2 regions of the Sorangium sp. So ce726 genome follow, and region 1 is predicted to be linked to the other one. Evidence: riboswitches for the same ligand, from Rfam matches in the RefSeq annotation. Region 1 holds a riboswitch; the other holds the start of a gene.
The links. Region 1 has a riboswitch for cobalamin ahead of WME79_RS21840 (ribonucleoside-diphosphate reductase subunit alpha). Riboswitches for the same ligand answer to the same signal wherever they lie in the genome.
Positions count from the first base shown of each region.

Region 2: another riboswitch for cobalamin. It lies ahead of WME79_RS04820 (TonB-dependent receptor); the one in region 1 lies ahead of WME79_RS21840 (ribonucleoside-diphosphate reductase subunit alpha).

Region 1 covers NZ_CP150349.1:5,840,863-5,848,272, reverse strand. Annotated here, with positions in the region: gene WME79_RS21850 (hypothetical protein) at 1-750, shown strand, start outside; gene WME79_RS21845 (ribonucleotide-diphosphate reductase subunit beta) at 781-1,737, opposite strand; gene WME79_RS21840 (ribonucleoside-diphosphate reductase subunit alpha) at 1,797-4,226, opposite strand; cobalamin riboswitch at 4,557-4,764, opposite strand; gene WME79_RS21835 (NAD-dependent protein deacetylase) at 4,903-5,769, shown strand; gene WME79_RS21830 (prolyl hydroxylase family protein) at 5,803-6,378, opposite strand; gene WME79_RS21825 (helix-turn-helix domain-containing protein) at 6,501-7,410, shown strand, end outside.
Region 2 covers NZ_CP150349.1:1,297,769-1,305,178, reverse strand. Annotated here, with positions in the region: gene WME79_RS04835 (DNA-directed RNA polymerase) at 1-64, opposite strand, end outside; gene WME79_RS04830 (hybrid sensor histidine kinase/response regulator) at 243-2,147, opposite strand; gene WME79_RS04825 (hypothetical protein) at 2,603-3,097, shown strand; gene WME79_RS04820 (TonB-dependent receptor) at 3,111-5,312, opposite strand; cobalamin riboswitch at 5,551-5,758, opposite strand; gene typA (translational GTPase TypA) at 5,921-7,410, shown strand, end outside.

The sequences.
Region 1 (7,410 bases):
GACGAGGGCGGCGATCTCCTGATCGTCGACACGAAGGAGTACTCCATCGCGGGGCGCATCGCCCTGCCGGAGGAGGAAGAGGGGCTCCTGCCGCGCCCGTCGGGGATGGCGCGCATCGGTGACGACGTGGTCGTATCGCTCGGCCGGCTCGCCGCGGACCTCTCGACCGCTGGCGAAGGGCGCTTCGTGGGCGTCTCGCCGGGGCAGGGCGCTGTCACATGGACGGTCGACGTGCAGGGGCTCTACGGCTGCGGGCGTCTCGCCGTGTCGCCCTCGGGAGAGCGGCTGGCGGTCGCCTGCTCGAGCCGCTTCAACACCGAAACGATGGAGTACGACCCGGCGACGAGCGACATCGTGATCTACGACGCTCGCACCTCGCCCCCGGAGGAGATCAAGCGGCTCGGCGTGGCCAGGGCGCTCGGCGCCGCGGTCCAGCCCACGCTCGCCTTCGCCTCCGAGGACGTCATCGTTGCGACGGCGTACGCGGGCAGCGCGTCGGCCGGGGACCGCGCCTTCTCCGTGAGCATCGCCACGGGCGAGGTCACGAACCTCGCCGAGGCGACCCAGTCCTACGCCTTCGGCGGCGTCCATTGCTCGCCCGGCTGCGGCGACGTGTGCCTGCTGAGCGACGCGGAGAGGAACAAGCTCCGGCGCTGGAAGGTGGCGGCGAACGGCGCGCTCGATCCGCTGGAGGACGCGACGGTCGACACCGAGATCGGGCTCCCGCCGCGAGGGATCGGCGGGCTCTGATCGGTCCCGCGGGCGGTACGCCGATCGACCTCAGAACGAGGCGTCGAGGACGACCTCCCCGGAGACGCCGACCTGGTACGCGGAGACGCGGCGCTCGAAGAAGTTCGTGACCTCCTGGACGTCTTGCAGATCCATGAACGAGAACGGGTTCTTCGCCCCGTAGCGCTTCGGCATGCCGAGCGTGGCGAGCCGCTGGTCGGCGCAGAACTCGAGGTAGCTGCGCACGTCGCGCGCCGACATGCCCGCCACGCCGGCGCCGAGGAGATCCTCGGCGAACCGGGCCTCGCAGGCGATTGCCTCATCCATCATGTCGACGATCGACCGCGAGAGGCCGGCGTCGAAGAGCTCGGGCTCCTCGCGCCGCGCCGTGCTCACGACCTCGAAGGCGAAGCGCATGTGGGCGCTCTCGTCGCGGAAGACCCAGCTCGTCCCCGCGGCGAGCCCGTGGAGCAGGCCGCGCGAGCGCAGGAAATACACGTACGCGAACGCGCCGAAGAAGAAGAGCCCCTCGACGCACGCGGCGAAGCAGATGAGGTTCAGGAGGAACCGCCGCCGCTCGGCGCGCGAGTCCAGCCGGCCGAGCGACTCGACGGAATCGAGCCACCGCATGCAGAAATCGGCCTTCTGGCGGATCGAGGGGATGTTCTCGACGGCCGCGAAGGCGCGGTGACGGTCCTCGGGATCGGGGATGTACGTGTCGAGGAGCGTCAGATAGAACTGGACGTGAAGCGCCTCTTCGTAGAGCTGCCGTGACAGGTACATCCGCGCCTCCGGGGCGTTGATGTGCCTGTACAGGTTGAGGACGAGGTTGTTCGCCACGATGGAGTCTCCCGTGGCGAAGAACGCGACGAGGCGCTGCACGAGGTGCCGCTCCGCGTCGGTCATCCTCCGCAGGTCGGCCACGTCCGTGGAGAAATCGACCTCCTCCACGGTCCACGTGTTCTTGATGGCGGCGCGGTACATCTCGAAGAAGGCCGGATAGGCCATCGGGCGCAGCGTGAGGCACTGGCCCGGATCCAGGAGGCGCGCGGGGCGGCTGACGCGGCTCACTGGCAGGCCTCGCACGCTGCGGGGTTCTCGAGCGCACACGCCACGTCCGCGGCCGCCTTCTCCGGCGGCGCCTGCCCCAAGCCGCCCTCGCGGCGCGGCGCGGGGCCGCCCTCGGTCGTGCGGTCGGGCGCCTCCACGGTCGCCTTGGCGATGCGCGTCGCGGGGCGCGATCGCAGGTAATAGGTCGTCTTGAGCCCCTTCTTCCATGCGTGGAAGTACATGCTCGAGAGCTGGCCGATGGTGGGGTTCTCGATGAAGAGGTTCAGCGACTGGCTCTGATCGATGAAGGCGCCTCGATCCGCGGCCATGTCGATCAGCGAGCGCATCGGGATCTCCCACGCCGTCCGGTACACGGCGCGGAGCTCCTCCGGCAGCTCGTCCATGCCCTGGACCGAGCCCTCCGCGAGCTTGAGCCGGGCGCGCGCCGCGTCGTTCCAGGCGCCGAGCCGCTTGAGCTCCGCGACCAGGTAGCGGTTCATCTGCAGGAAGTCCCCCGAGAGCGTCTCGCGCTTGAAGAGGTTGGACACCTGCGGCTCGATGCACTCGTAGCAGCCCGCGATCGACGCGATGGTGGCCGTCGGCGCGATGGCGACGAGCAGCGAGTTCCTGAGCCCCTCGGCCTGGACGCGCGCGCGGAGCGCCTCCCAGCGCGCCGTGTCCTCCGGGACGGCGCCCCACGCGTCGAACTGGAGCTCTCCGCGCGCGGCGCGCGTCTCGTCGAACGCCGGGTGTCGCCCCTTCTCCGCCGCGAGGTCCGCGGACGTCGAGAGCGCGTGGTAATACACCTCCTCCGAGATCCGCCTGGAGAGCTCCCGCGCAGCCGGCGCGTCGAAGGGCAGGCGCATCTGGAAGAAGACGTCCTGCAGGCCCATGAGCCCGAGCCCGACAGGCCGCCAGCGGAGGTTCGATCGCCTCGTCGAGGGGATGGGGTAGTAGTTGAGGTCGATGACGCGGTCGAGCTGGCGGACCGCGGTCCGCACCGTGCGCGCGAGCTTCTCGAAGTCGAACGCGATCGCGCCGTCCGCCAGTGTGGCCGTGTGGCGAGCGAGGTTGATCGAGCCCAGGTTGCAGACGGCCGACTCCTCGTTCGAGGTCACCTCCAGGATCTCGGTGCAGAGGTTCGAGAGGTGGACGATCCGGCCCGGCAGCGCCGTCTGGTTGCAGGCGCGGTTCGACTTGTCCTTGAACGTCATCCAGCCGTTGCCGGTCTGCGCGAGCGTGCGCATCATCCGCGCGTAGAGCTCGCGGGCCTTCATCGTCTTCCTGGCGAGGCCCGCCCGCTCGGCCTCGACGTAGCGACGCTCGAACTCCTCACCGTAGAGATCGGGCAGATCGCGCACGTCCTTCGGGTCGAACAGGCTCCATTCGCCGTCGGCCTCGACCCGCTTCATGAAGAGGTCCGGGACCCAGCTCGCGAGGTTCAGGTTGTGCGTGCGCGCGGCCTCGTCGCCCGTGTTGTCGCGCAGCGAGAGGAACTCCTCGACGTCGGCGTGCCACGGCTCGAGGTAGACGCAGCAGGCGCCCTTGCGCTTTCCGCCCTGGTTCACGGCCGCGACGGACGCGTCGAGCGTCTTGAGCCACGGCACGATCCCGCTGGAGTGCCCGTTGGTGCTCTCGATGAGCGAGCCGCGCGACCGCACCCGGTGGTAGGCGAGCCCGATGCCGCCCGAGAACTTCGAGAGCATCGCGACGTCGGTGTAGCGCTGGTAGATCGTCTCGAGGTGATCCTCCGGCGAGTCGAGCAGAAAGCAGCTCGAGAGCTGCTCGTGGCTCGTCCCGGAGTTGAACATCGTCGGTGAGCTCGGCAGGTAATCGAGCGACGAGAAGAGCCGGTAGAGCTCGATGGCCTGCGCCGCCGTCTCGGACAGCGCGCACGCGATGCGCAGGAAGAACTGCTGCGGCGTCTCGATGACGAGGCGCGTCTCGGGGTGCTTGAGCAGGTAGCGGTCGTAGAGCGTCCGCAGGCCGAAGTACTCGAGCTCATGGTCCCGCCCCGGCTCGATGGCGTCGTTCAGCTTGCGGGCGTTCTGCGCCACGAAGCCGTGCAGTCGATCGTTGATGAGGCCCAGCCGCCGCCCCACGGCGATGCACTGCGAGAAGGCGTGGATCTCCTGATTGCGGACTTCCTTGTCGATATAGGTCGCGAGCAGGCGCGCTGCGAGCTTCGCATACTGGGGCTCATCGGCGATGAGCGACGCAGCCGTCTGGATGGAGAGCTGATCGAGCTCGCGCGTCGTCGCGCCGTCGTAGAGGCCGCTGATGGTCTTGGTCGCGACGCGGAGCGCGTCGACGTCGGACAGGGCTGCGCAAGAGCGGCTCACCGCCCGGACGATCTTGTTGACGTCCACAGGCTCGCTCGACCCGTTCCTCTTCTTCACCCGCATCGTCGTGTGCGGGAGCGTCTCCTCCGCGCCGGCGCTCGTCATGGCGGGCGCGTGGGGTGCGTGGAGCGCGCGCAACGGCGCCGCGCCGTTGCTCTTCACCAACGGTTCGTTCAGCATGGCATCCTCCTCGTCGTGCTCGTTCCGAGCGGTCCCGGACCGCTCGCGTCGATGCCGCGAGAGCGAAGAAGCCAGCCGATGCGCACGGGTGCGCCAGGCTCTTTGGAGGAGCCCTCGGACCGACCGCTCGCCCCCGCGGGCGAAAGGAAGACAACGCGGGAGGGGGTCGGAACCGGGACAAGCGCGAGAGTCTGCGCCAGCTCGGACCTACCCGCCTCCCTCGAGGCTTCCAGGTCAAACCGGCGCTGGATGTCTCCCCTGCGCAGGATGTTGGCAGGTCTTCGGGCTCACGAGCGCTCCGGCTCTCGCCGGGTTCCTACGGTCCACCGCTTCCCAGCCCGAGGGCCAGTGCGCGTTGTGGAGATCGTTCTCGCTTACCGCTGCGGGGCAGCCCCGGATTCACACCGGGTTCCCTTTTGAGCCCCGGGCCGAAGCCCGAGGCACCAACATGGCCACTACATATGGTGGTGCAGTGAGCCGGTCAAGCGAGATGTTGTGGGGGAGCTCCTTTGCCCGGTTGCATGCTGGGTTGCATGCTCGGTCGCATGGTGGCGCGGTCGACGCTGGCGGTGCGCGCGGCGACGGGCCACAACGCGGTCGTATGCTGCCCAGCGAAGCGCGTCCGGCCGATCCGCTCGACGACCTCGTCGCGCTCCTGCGCGGCAAGCGGATCGTGGCGCTGACGGGCGCGGGGTGCAGCACCGAGTCCGGCATCCCGGATTATCGAGGGCCCGAGACGCGGCGCCGCGCGCGGAACCCGATCCAGGGGCGGGAGTTCTCCCGCTCGGCCGAGATCCGGCAGCGCTACTGGGCGCGCGCCGTGATCGGCTGGGAGCGGTTCTCCAGGGCCGAGCCCAACCCCGCCCACCGCGCCCTCGCGCGGCTCGAGCAGGCGGGGCAGCTCCAGGGCCTCATCACGCAGAACGTCGACGGCCTCCACCAGGCCGCGGGCAGCCGCCGCGTCATCGAGCTGCACGGCACGCTCTCCGAGGTCGCGTGCCTCGCGTGCGGCGCGATGGAGCGGCGCGCCGCCCTCCAGGAGCGGCTCCTCACGCAGAACCCCGGCTGGCTGCGCCTCGCGGCCGACCTCGCCCCCGACGGCGACGCCGACCTGCCCGCCGAGCACGTGGCGGGCTTCCGGGCGCCGCCGTGCCTCCGCTGCGAGGGGCCGCTCAAGCCGCGCGTCGTCTTCTTCGGCGAGAACGTGGCCAGGCCGATCGTCGACGCGGCGTTCGCGCTCGTGGACGCGGCGGACGCGCTCCTCGTCGTCGGCTCCTCGCTGGCGGTCTTCTCGGGCTACCGCTTCGTGCTGCGCGCAGCGCAGCGAGGCATCCCGATCGCCATGATCAACCTCGGCTCCGCGCGCGGCGAGGAGCTCGGCGCGCTGAAGATCGAGGCCCGGGCCGGCGAGGTGCTGCCGCGCCTCGCCGAGGCGCTCGGCGTCGGCGCCGCCGCGGCGCCCGGGTGAGGCGCCGAGCGCCGGCGCACGCGCGGCGCTGGATCACCCGCGCCGGTACATCACATCGCTGCGGAGGACGTACTTGCTCCCCCGTGTCACGGCCGCGCCGCGGTGGAGCCGGCGATGCTCGAACAGGAGCGCCATTCCGCGCCGCGGGGCGATGCTCCGACCGCCCCAGAAATCGGTCGTGCCGCCCTCGAAGTCGTCGTTCAGGTAGATCATCGCGGTGAAGAGGCTCCGCTCGCCGTCGGATCGCACGAACGATCCATCGCCGTGCCAGTTGAAATATTCGCCCTCGGTGTAACGATAGTAGCGGAAACGCTCGTTCAGCCCGACGGCGCGGTGGAGGCCGAAGCTCGGCGGCATCCACGGCGCGAGCCGCTCCCAGAGGCTCGCAGCGAGCTCCGGATCGTCGAGCATGACGCGGCCGTTGTTGCGCACCTCGAGGTTGATCACCTCGCCGCCCCCGATCGGCGCCTGCTCGAAGCCTCGCGCCTCGGCGAGCGCGATGAAGCCCTCGCACTCGTCGGGCGACAGGACGTTCGTCACCGTGAAGATGCGGAGATCGTCGGTGTAGTCGGTGCACTGGGCGGTTCGTTCGGCGTGCAGGGTGCTCATGCGTGAAGCGTGGGTCCGGGCGGACCGGATCCGGAAGGGCGGACCCGGGCAGGACCGGGCAGGACCGGGCAGCGCGGTGGACAGGAGAGCGCCGCATCGCCGATGATCGAGCGCTCGCACCGATGGCACGGGTCTCCAGGGCGGGCCGCAGCGCGGAGCCCGCGGTCCGCTTCAACCACACGCTCCTCCAGCGGGCGCGGCTCGATCTCGACCTGACGCAGGAGCAGGTCGCCGCGTCGATCGGCGTCGACGTGCGGACCTACCGCCGCTACGAGTCGGGCGCCGTCAACGATCCGCGGCTCGGCTTCTCGGTCCGGAGCCCGTCCCGGCGGCGGATCATCGAGCGGCTCGGCGCCGAGCTCGGCCTCGCCGAGGCGGAGCTGCTTGTCGTCGAGGCCGAGGCCGAGGCCGCGCCGGCGGCGGATCCCGCCGCAGAGGACGCGGGTGCAGCGAGCCAGGCCGCGGAGGCGCCCGACGGGGTGGGGAAGGCGCTTGCGGGGGCGGGGGAGGCGCCCGCCGGGGTGGGGAGGGCGCTCGACGAGGAGGCAGGGGAGAAGGCGCCGGCCGGCGCGCCCGCGCCGTCGCAGGGAGCCGCCCCGGCGTGGCGCCCGCTGCACGCGCACACGCTCCAGCGAGCGCGGCACTTCGTCGGGCGCGCAGAGATCCTCGATCGGCTCGCCGTATGGGCCGACGTATTGCCGCCGTCCCCGCGGGTGATCGCGCTCCTCGGCGTCGGCGGGGCGGGCAAGACCGCGATCGCCGAGCGCTTCCTCCAGGGGCTCGGCGACGCCCCGCGGCCTGGCGGGGTGCTCGTCTGGAGCTTCTACGACGACCCCAGGACCGAGGCGTTCCTCGACCAGGCCGTGGCCTACTTCGCGCCGGGCGCGGGCGCCTCGGGCCTGGCGGCGCCGCGGCCGCCGGCAGCGCCCGGAGCGCAGCTCGCGCGGCTGAAAGAGGCGCTGGGGCAAGGGCCGCCGCACCTGCTCGTTCTCGACGGGATCGAGACCGTGCAGGCCGAGGGGGGCGCAGGGC
Region 2 (7,410 bases), 4.5 Mb from region 1:
GGGCGGACGGCGTGGACAGGCGCCGGCGCGCCGCGGCGTGGGTCGTGTGGACAGAGAACGGCATGGAAGCCCTCGTGGAGGAGGCCTCGGCGAGATCGCCGCGGCGCACCTCATTCTTCTCTTCGCAACGCGGCGGCCGGGCGCAGCTTACAGCGGGCCAGCGAGCCGCTCGCCGCGAGGGTGCCTGGCGACGCCACGGCGGAGTCGCCGCCGCCTCGGGGGCGCGTGACGGGAGGAGGCGCTCAGCCAGCTCCCGGACGATCGGCGATGTTCGCCAGGTGCTGTTTCAGCACGTCCGTGCGGATCGGCTTGACCAGGTGCACGTCAAACCCGGCTTCCCGGGTCCTGCGGCGGTCCGCTTCCTGGCCGTATCCGGTCATCGCGAACAGCGATAGGCCCGCGAGGCCCGGAATGCGACGCAGCGCGCGCGCGACGTCATACCCTGTCATGCCCGGCATGCCGATATCGAGCAGCACCACGTCCGGCTGGAGCTGCGCCGCGAGCTCGAGCGCTGAAGGACCGTCGAACACGGCGTGCACGTCGTTGCCCATGCGCTTCAGCAGCAGCGCCATGCTCTCGGCCGAGTCGCGGTTGTCGTCGACGACGAGGACGCGCAGCTTGCGTCCGGCTTGCGTTGCGGGCGCGCCCACCGTCGACGGCGCGAGAGGGCGCGTCTGCCGCGGCAATCGCACGATGAACTCGCTGCCGCGGCCGGACCCCTCGCTGAGCGCCTGGACCGTCCCGCCGTGCAGCTCGACCAGCCGGCGCACGATCGTCAATCCGAGGCCCAGCCCGCCCTCGGCGCGATCGAGGCTGCGATCCCCCTGCGTGAACAGGTCGAACACCTGCGGCAACAGCTCTGGCGATATCCCCACACCGTTATCGCGGATACGGAGCGTCGCGTGCGCGTCGTCCGCCTCCAGGGTGATCCGGATCGAGCCGCGCGGCGGCGTGAACTTCGCCGCGTTGTGCAGCAGGTTGCTCACCACCTGGGTGAGCCGCGCCAGGTCGCCCTGGACGACGGCGGGCGGCTCGGCGGGCAGCTGCACCTCGAGGGCCTGCTCGCGCGCGTCGATCCAGGTCCGGGACGCTTCCGCCGCGCGCGTCACGACGTCGGCGAGATCGACGCGCTTGGACTCCAGGGCGATCTTGCCGCGCGTGATGCGGCTCACGTCGAGCAGGTCGTCGACGAGCCGCACGAGCTGACCGACCTGCCGTTCCATCAGGCCGGCCGCCCAGACGACCTGGGCGTTGTCCTTGCCTTCGAGCTGGAGGACGCTGGTCGCGTTGGCGATCGGCGCCAGCGGATTGCGCAGCTCGTGCGCCAGCATCGCCACGAATTCCTCCATCTGGCGCGCGTTGAACTCCATCTGTTCGAGGCGCTTTCGCTCGCTCAGGTCGCGCGTGATCTTGGAGAAGCCGCGAAGCTCGCCGCTCGGGCCGTGGATGGCCGTGACGAGGACGCTCGCCCAGAACGCCGAGCCGTCCTTGCGCACGCGCCAGCCCTCGTCCTCGAAGCTGCCTTCGCGCCGCGCGCTGGCGAGCACCATCTCTGGCCGGCCGCGCTCGATCGCCTCGGCCGGATAGAAGCGCGAGAAGTGCGTGCCGATCACCTCTTGCGCGGAGTATCCCTTGATCCGCTCCGCGCCGGCGTTCCACGTGGCCACCCGGCCCTCGGGGTCGAGCATGAAGATGGCGTAATCCTTCACGCCTTCGACCAGCATGCGGAAGCGCTCCTCGCTCTGCCGCAGCGACTCTTCCTGGCGCTTGCGCTCGGTCAGATCGCGCGTGATCTTGGCGAAGCCGCGCAGCTCACCGTCGGGGCCGTAGAGGGCCGTGATGATGACGTTCGCCCAGAACATCGAGCCGTCCTTGCGCACGCGCCAGCCTTCGTCCTCGAAGCGGCCTACGCGCCGCGCTTCGGCGAGCTCTGTCTGTGGCCAGCTCCGCTCGATCGCCTCGGCCGGATAGAAGCGCGAGAAGTGCGAGCCGATCACCTCTTGCGCGGAGTATCCTTTGATCTGCTCGGCGCCGGCGTTCCACGTGATCACGCGCCCCTCGGTGTCCAGCATGAAGATGGCGTAGTCCTTCACGCCTTCGACCAGCATGCGGAATTGCAGATCGGCGCCGAGCCCCGTCGGATCCATGCGGCACAGCCTACAGCATGGTTACACGTTCGCCATGCCATGCTCTCCCTTCCTGTCCTGCTCTCCGCGTCCGCGAGCCGTCATCGTGGCGGCCGGCAGCGGCGAGTGACGAGCACAGCAATGGCCCTATGAGCCGGCCTCGAGGGCGCCCGCTGGCGGCCGCGCAGGGCAGCCGCTACCCGCTGGAGCGGTTCGAGAGTGCAAAGACGGACTCATCGATTGTGGAGCCATCGAACGTGTCCAGTGCGAGCCACCCGACCTCGAGGGCACCGGGTTGATCTTGCCAATCAGCTCCGGGAGCGCGCGGCGCCGATCCGTTGCCGACGCCCGGTGGCTCACGCTCGAGTTGGTGTGCGTGCGTGTCGCGGGCGAAGAAACGCCGGTGTATCCTGGCCGGTGTACGCTGAGGCCGCCGCGAGCATCCCCGCCGCGACCGCTCCAGAACGAGCACGATCATGCATCCTGACCCCTGGCACCTGGTCACCAGACAACCGGACTACGTCCTGGCTTCCTGGCACCAGATCTTCTGTGTCATCTGGCGCCGCGAGACGACCGAGGACGGCGCGCGCCACCTGAGGGACGCGTGCGCGGAGTTCGCGAAGAAGCACCCGCGCGGCATAGGGCTGCTCACCCTCGTCGAGAGCGGGGCGTCGTTGCCGCCGGCGCCCGCGCGCAGGGCGATCGCGAGTTTCCTCGCGGAGGCGAGCGCAACCATCAGGTGTTCAGCGGTCGTCTTCGAGGGCTCGGGGTTCCAGGCGGCGATGGTTCGCAGCGTCGTGACAGGGCTCACGCTCATTGCCCGCCAGCGTTATCCGCACAGGGTATGTGACATCCGGGAAGCCTGGCAGATGTTCGCAGAGCTCCTGACCGCGGCGTCGGGCGACGCGGTGAGCGAAGCCGCGTTCCGGGCGTCGCTCGACGCCCTGCGCGAGGACCTCCGCCGGACATGAGCCGGCGCCGCGCCTACTCCCAGTACAGCGTCGCCCGCCCGATCGCCGTGAACGGCCAACCCGGCGAGTAGTGGATCCCGGTGACCGCGGCCGGCTCGTACCGCAGCCGCGACTCGCTCGCGAACTGGACCTCGCGCCACGTCGTGTCGAAGAGGTTCTGGATGTCCACGGCCACCTCGACGTTCTTCCACCGCAGCCCGGCGTTGGCGTCGACGACCGTGAACCCCTCGGCGGTGAGCGACTCGTCCTCGGTCGCGGGCCGCGCGCCGATCGCCTTGACCCGCAGCGCCGCGAACGGCGTGAACGCGCCGAACGTCGGGCGGACGCCGACGCCCGCGGTCAGCGTCTGGGTCGGCGCGAGGGCGACCGCGCTCGCGTTGCCGGCGTTCTCGCGGAAGCGCGCGCGGGTCAAGGTCGCGTCCACGTCCGCGAAGAGCCAGCTCCTGAGCCGGTAGCGCCCGCCGATCTCGATCCCGTAGCGCCGCGTCTGCCCCGACGCCTCGGTCTCGCCCGCGTCGCCGCTCCAGACCAGCTCCGAGTCCAGGTCGAGCAGGAAAGCGGCCCCGCTCAGGGACAGGCCGCGCAAGGGCGCGACCCGCACGCCGACCTCGTAGCCAATCGCGGGCGTGATCAGCGTCGCCGCCCCCTCGCCCAGCACCGCGCCCTGCGCGTCGTTCGAGTGGAAGCCCCGACCGAAGTGGGCGAAGAGATCGACCCCCTCGGCGGGCGACACGATCGCCGTGAGCTTCGGGAGCAGCTGCATCTGTCCCCGGGCGCCGCTCGACCTGTTCCCTGCCGCCTCGAGGTCCTCGCCTGGGTCGTCCACGTTGACGTCGATCCACTGCCCGCGCGCCCCGAGCACGACGCGGAGCCAGCGCCGGAGCCGGGCGTCCTGCTCGACGTAGACGCCGATCTGGCTCTCGTCGACGTGGGTCCTGCTCTTCTCCTCGATCCGCTCGCGCGCCTCGTCGTGGTGGAGGGACTTGTCGATCGCGTCCGCGCGGATCTGCGCGCCGAGCGAGGTCGTGAACCTCGCCCCGCCGAACTCGTATTGCCTGCGGAACCGGAGATCGGCGCCCCCGACGGTGCGGTCGTCGTTCTGCTCGATCTGATCGCCGTGGACGGGGTCCTCGCTGAAGAACGTGAAGTTCGAGTACAGCGTGAAGCGGTAACGGACGAGGTAGGCCAGCGCGCTCAGATCGGCGTCCCGCCACGCGGTCGAGTAAGCGACGGACGCCATATGGCGCTCGGTCGCCCCGCCCTCGGTCGGATCCACGGCGCCGAAATGGTCGATGCACGGCTGTCCGAATGCCGAGGGCGGCGGGTTCAGGCCGCCCTGCTCGCCCTCGCCGCACACGGCGCGCGCGGGGATCTGGCCGGAGCCGTGCCAGGTCGATCCGTACGACATCCATGTCATCTGGACCTTCCCGGTGTTGCCGAGATCGTGCGTGGCCCGCAGGTACACGTTGAAGCGCTTGAGCCGCTCCGGGCTCAGGAACGGCCCGTCGTTCCGGTAGATCTCCGCCGCGGCCACCGCGCGCCACGCGTCGCCGAGATCCGGCGAGGCGATGACGAGGCCGCGCTGGATACCGTACTGCCCCAGGCTGACCTGCGCGTAGCTCTCCTCGAGCTTCTCGGCGAAGCGCAGGTTGACGGCGCCCGCCGTACCGAAGTCGCCGATGCTCGCGTAATAAGGCCCCTTGTAGCCGTCGAGCCCTGTCACGAGCTCCGGGATCATGAAGTAGAGATCGGTGAAGCCGTGCCCGTGGCCGTGGCTGACCATGTTGACGGGCACGCCGTCGACGAAGAAGGCGACGTCGGTCCCATGGTCCGCGTCGAACCCGCGGAGGAAGTACTGGTTCGCCTTGCCGCCGCCCGCGTGCTGCACGGCGAAGAGCCCGGGGACCGACTCGAGGATGTCGCCCGGCCGGAGCCTCGGCCTGAGCTCGAGCTCCCGGCGTCCGACGGAGACGCGCGACGCGGCCTCGCTGCCCGGCTTCTCCGCCTGGATCGTGACCTCGATCGCGGCGTCGCCCGCGGGCGCGCCCTCACCGGTGGGCGCTGCAGCGGCGGCCTCCGGCGGGGCAGCGGGCGCCTCGGGGGTGTCGCCCTCGGCGCGCGCGGGCCGCGCGGCGGCCAGCACCATGGATAACGCGGCGAGCAGATGAAATGGATGGCGGTGCCCGTGGCTCGTCGTGACCGTCTCGCGCAGCATTCGTGTCCTCCTTCGCCGCAATCGCGCGGAGCGGCGTCGGGCCGCTCGCGTCGAGCTCCGCGAGGACGAAATGGCTGGCCATCGCACGGTGCGCTGGACCGACCTCTCGCCCCCACGGGCGACCGGAAGGCGACGCGGGGGGCGGTTCGGTATCCGGGACGTGGCAGAGGCAGAGCTGCACCGGCTCGGACCTCACCGCCTCCCTCGAGGCTCCCAGGTCGAACCGGCGCCGGATGTCTCCCGCCGCCGGGCGCTGGCAGGTCTTCGGGCTCGCGAGCGCTCCGGCCTGGCCGGCTCCCTACTGTCCACCGCTTCCCAGCCCTCGGCGGGCCAGTGCATGGGGTGGAGGTCGTTCTCGCTTACCGCTGCGGGGCAGCCCCGGAATTTCACCGGGTTCCCTCTTCGGCCCAGGCGAGCGCCCGGGCACCAGCACGGCGCGCACCCTATGGCCGTGCGCCTTCGGCTGTCAATCGCTAGCGCTCCCCTCGCCCGCTCGGCGCGCCCGGGCTCATCCGCGCCACGCGCGCGCCTCGCGCTCTCCATCCAAGCGCCCCAAGCGCCTCGCCGGGCGGCTGCCGTGCAGGCCGAACGTTCGGGCTCTAGCGAGGATGGGCTCGCTCCTCCGTGGGTCGCGTGCTACACGGCCGCCGCCGTATATGCCCCGTAATGATCTCCGCAATATCGCCATCGTCGCCCACGTCGACCACGGGAAGACGACCCTCGTCGATCACATGCTGCGCCAGTCGGGCGCCTTCCGAGAGAACGAGGTCGTGGCCGAGCGCGTCATGGACTCGAACGACCTCGAGCGGGAGCGCGGCATCACCATCCTCGCGAAGAACACCAGCATCCGGTACCGCGGGGTCAAGATCAACATCGTCGACACGCCCGGCCACTCCGACTTCGGCGGCGAGGTCGAGCGCACGCTCATGATGGCCGACGGGGCGCTCCTCCTCGTCGACGCCGCCGAGGGCCCGCTGCCGCAGACGCGCTTCGTGCTCTCGAAGTGCCTCCAGCGCGGCTTCCCGATCATCGTGGTCATCAACAAGATCGACCGGAGCGACGCGCGCGCACACGAGGTGCTCTCCGAGGCGTTCGACCTCTTCTGCGACCTCGAGGCGAGCGACGCGCAGATGGACTTCTCGACGCTCTACGCCGTGGCGAAGCTCGGCCAGGCGAAGCGAGAGCTCGAGCACGAGGCGAAGGACCTCGAGCCGCTCTTCGAGACCATCCTCGAGCGGGTCCCCGGCCCCTCCGGCGACCCCGACGCGCCGCTCCAGGTCATCGTCTGCAACACGACCCACGACGACTACGTGGGCCGGCTCGCGGTCGGCCGCGTGGTCCGCGGCACCGCCCGGTCGGGCGCCGACGTCGCGCTCCTCACCGAGGACGGCCAGTCCCGCGGCTACGTGAAGATGCTCTACGTCTACGAGGGGCTGAAGCGGGTCCCGGTCGAGAGCGCCGTCGCAGGCGAGGTGGTCGCCATCGCGGGGCTCGACTCGGTCACGATCGGCGACACGATCACGGATCCCGCGCACCCCGAGGCCCTGCCGCGCATCGTGGTCGAGGAGCCGACGATCAAGATGAAGATCGGCGTCAACACGTCGACCTTCGCCGGCAAGTGCAAGCAGTCGAAGTTCCTGACGAGCCGTCACCTGAAGGAGCGGCTCGAGCGCGAGGCGATGAAGAACCTCGCGATCCGGGTGGAGCCGACCGAGGTGCCCGACACGTTCGTGGTGCTCGGCCGCGGCGAGCTCCAGCTCGCGATCCTCGTGGAGACGATGCGGCGCGAGGGGTACGAGATGCAGCTCTCGAACCCCGAGGTGGTGACGCGCGAGATCGACGGCGAGGTGATGGAGCCGCTCGAGCTCGTGGTCATTGACGTGCCGGACACCTACGTCGGCATCGTGACCGAGCGCCTCAGCACCCGGCGCGGCCGGATGGTGAAGATGACGAACCCCGGCTTCGGCCGCGCCCGCCTCGAGTTCCGGGTCCCGTCGCGCGGGCTCATCGGCTTCCGCGGCGACTTCCTGACGGCGACGCGCGGGACGGGCCTGCTCAACACGATGTTCGACGGCTGGGCGCCCTGGGGCGGCCCGAT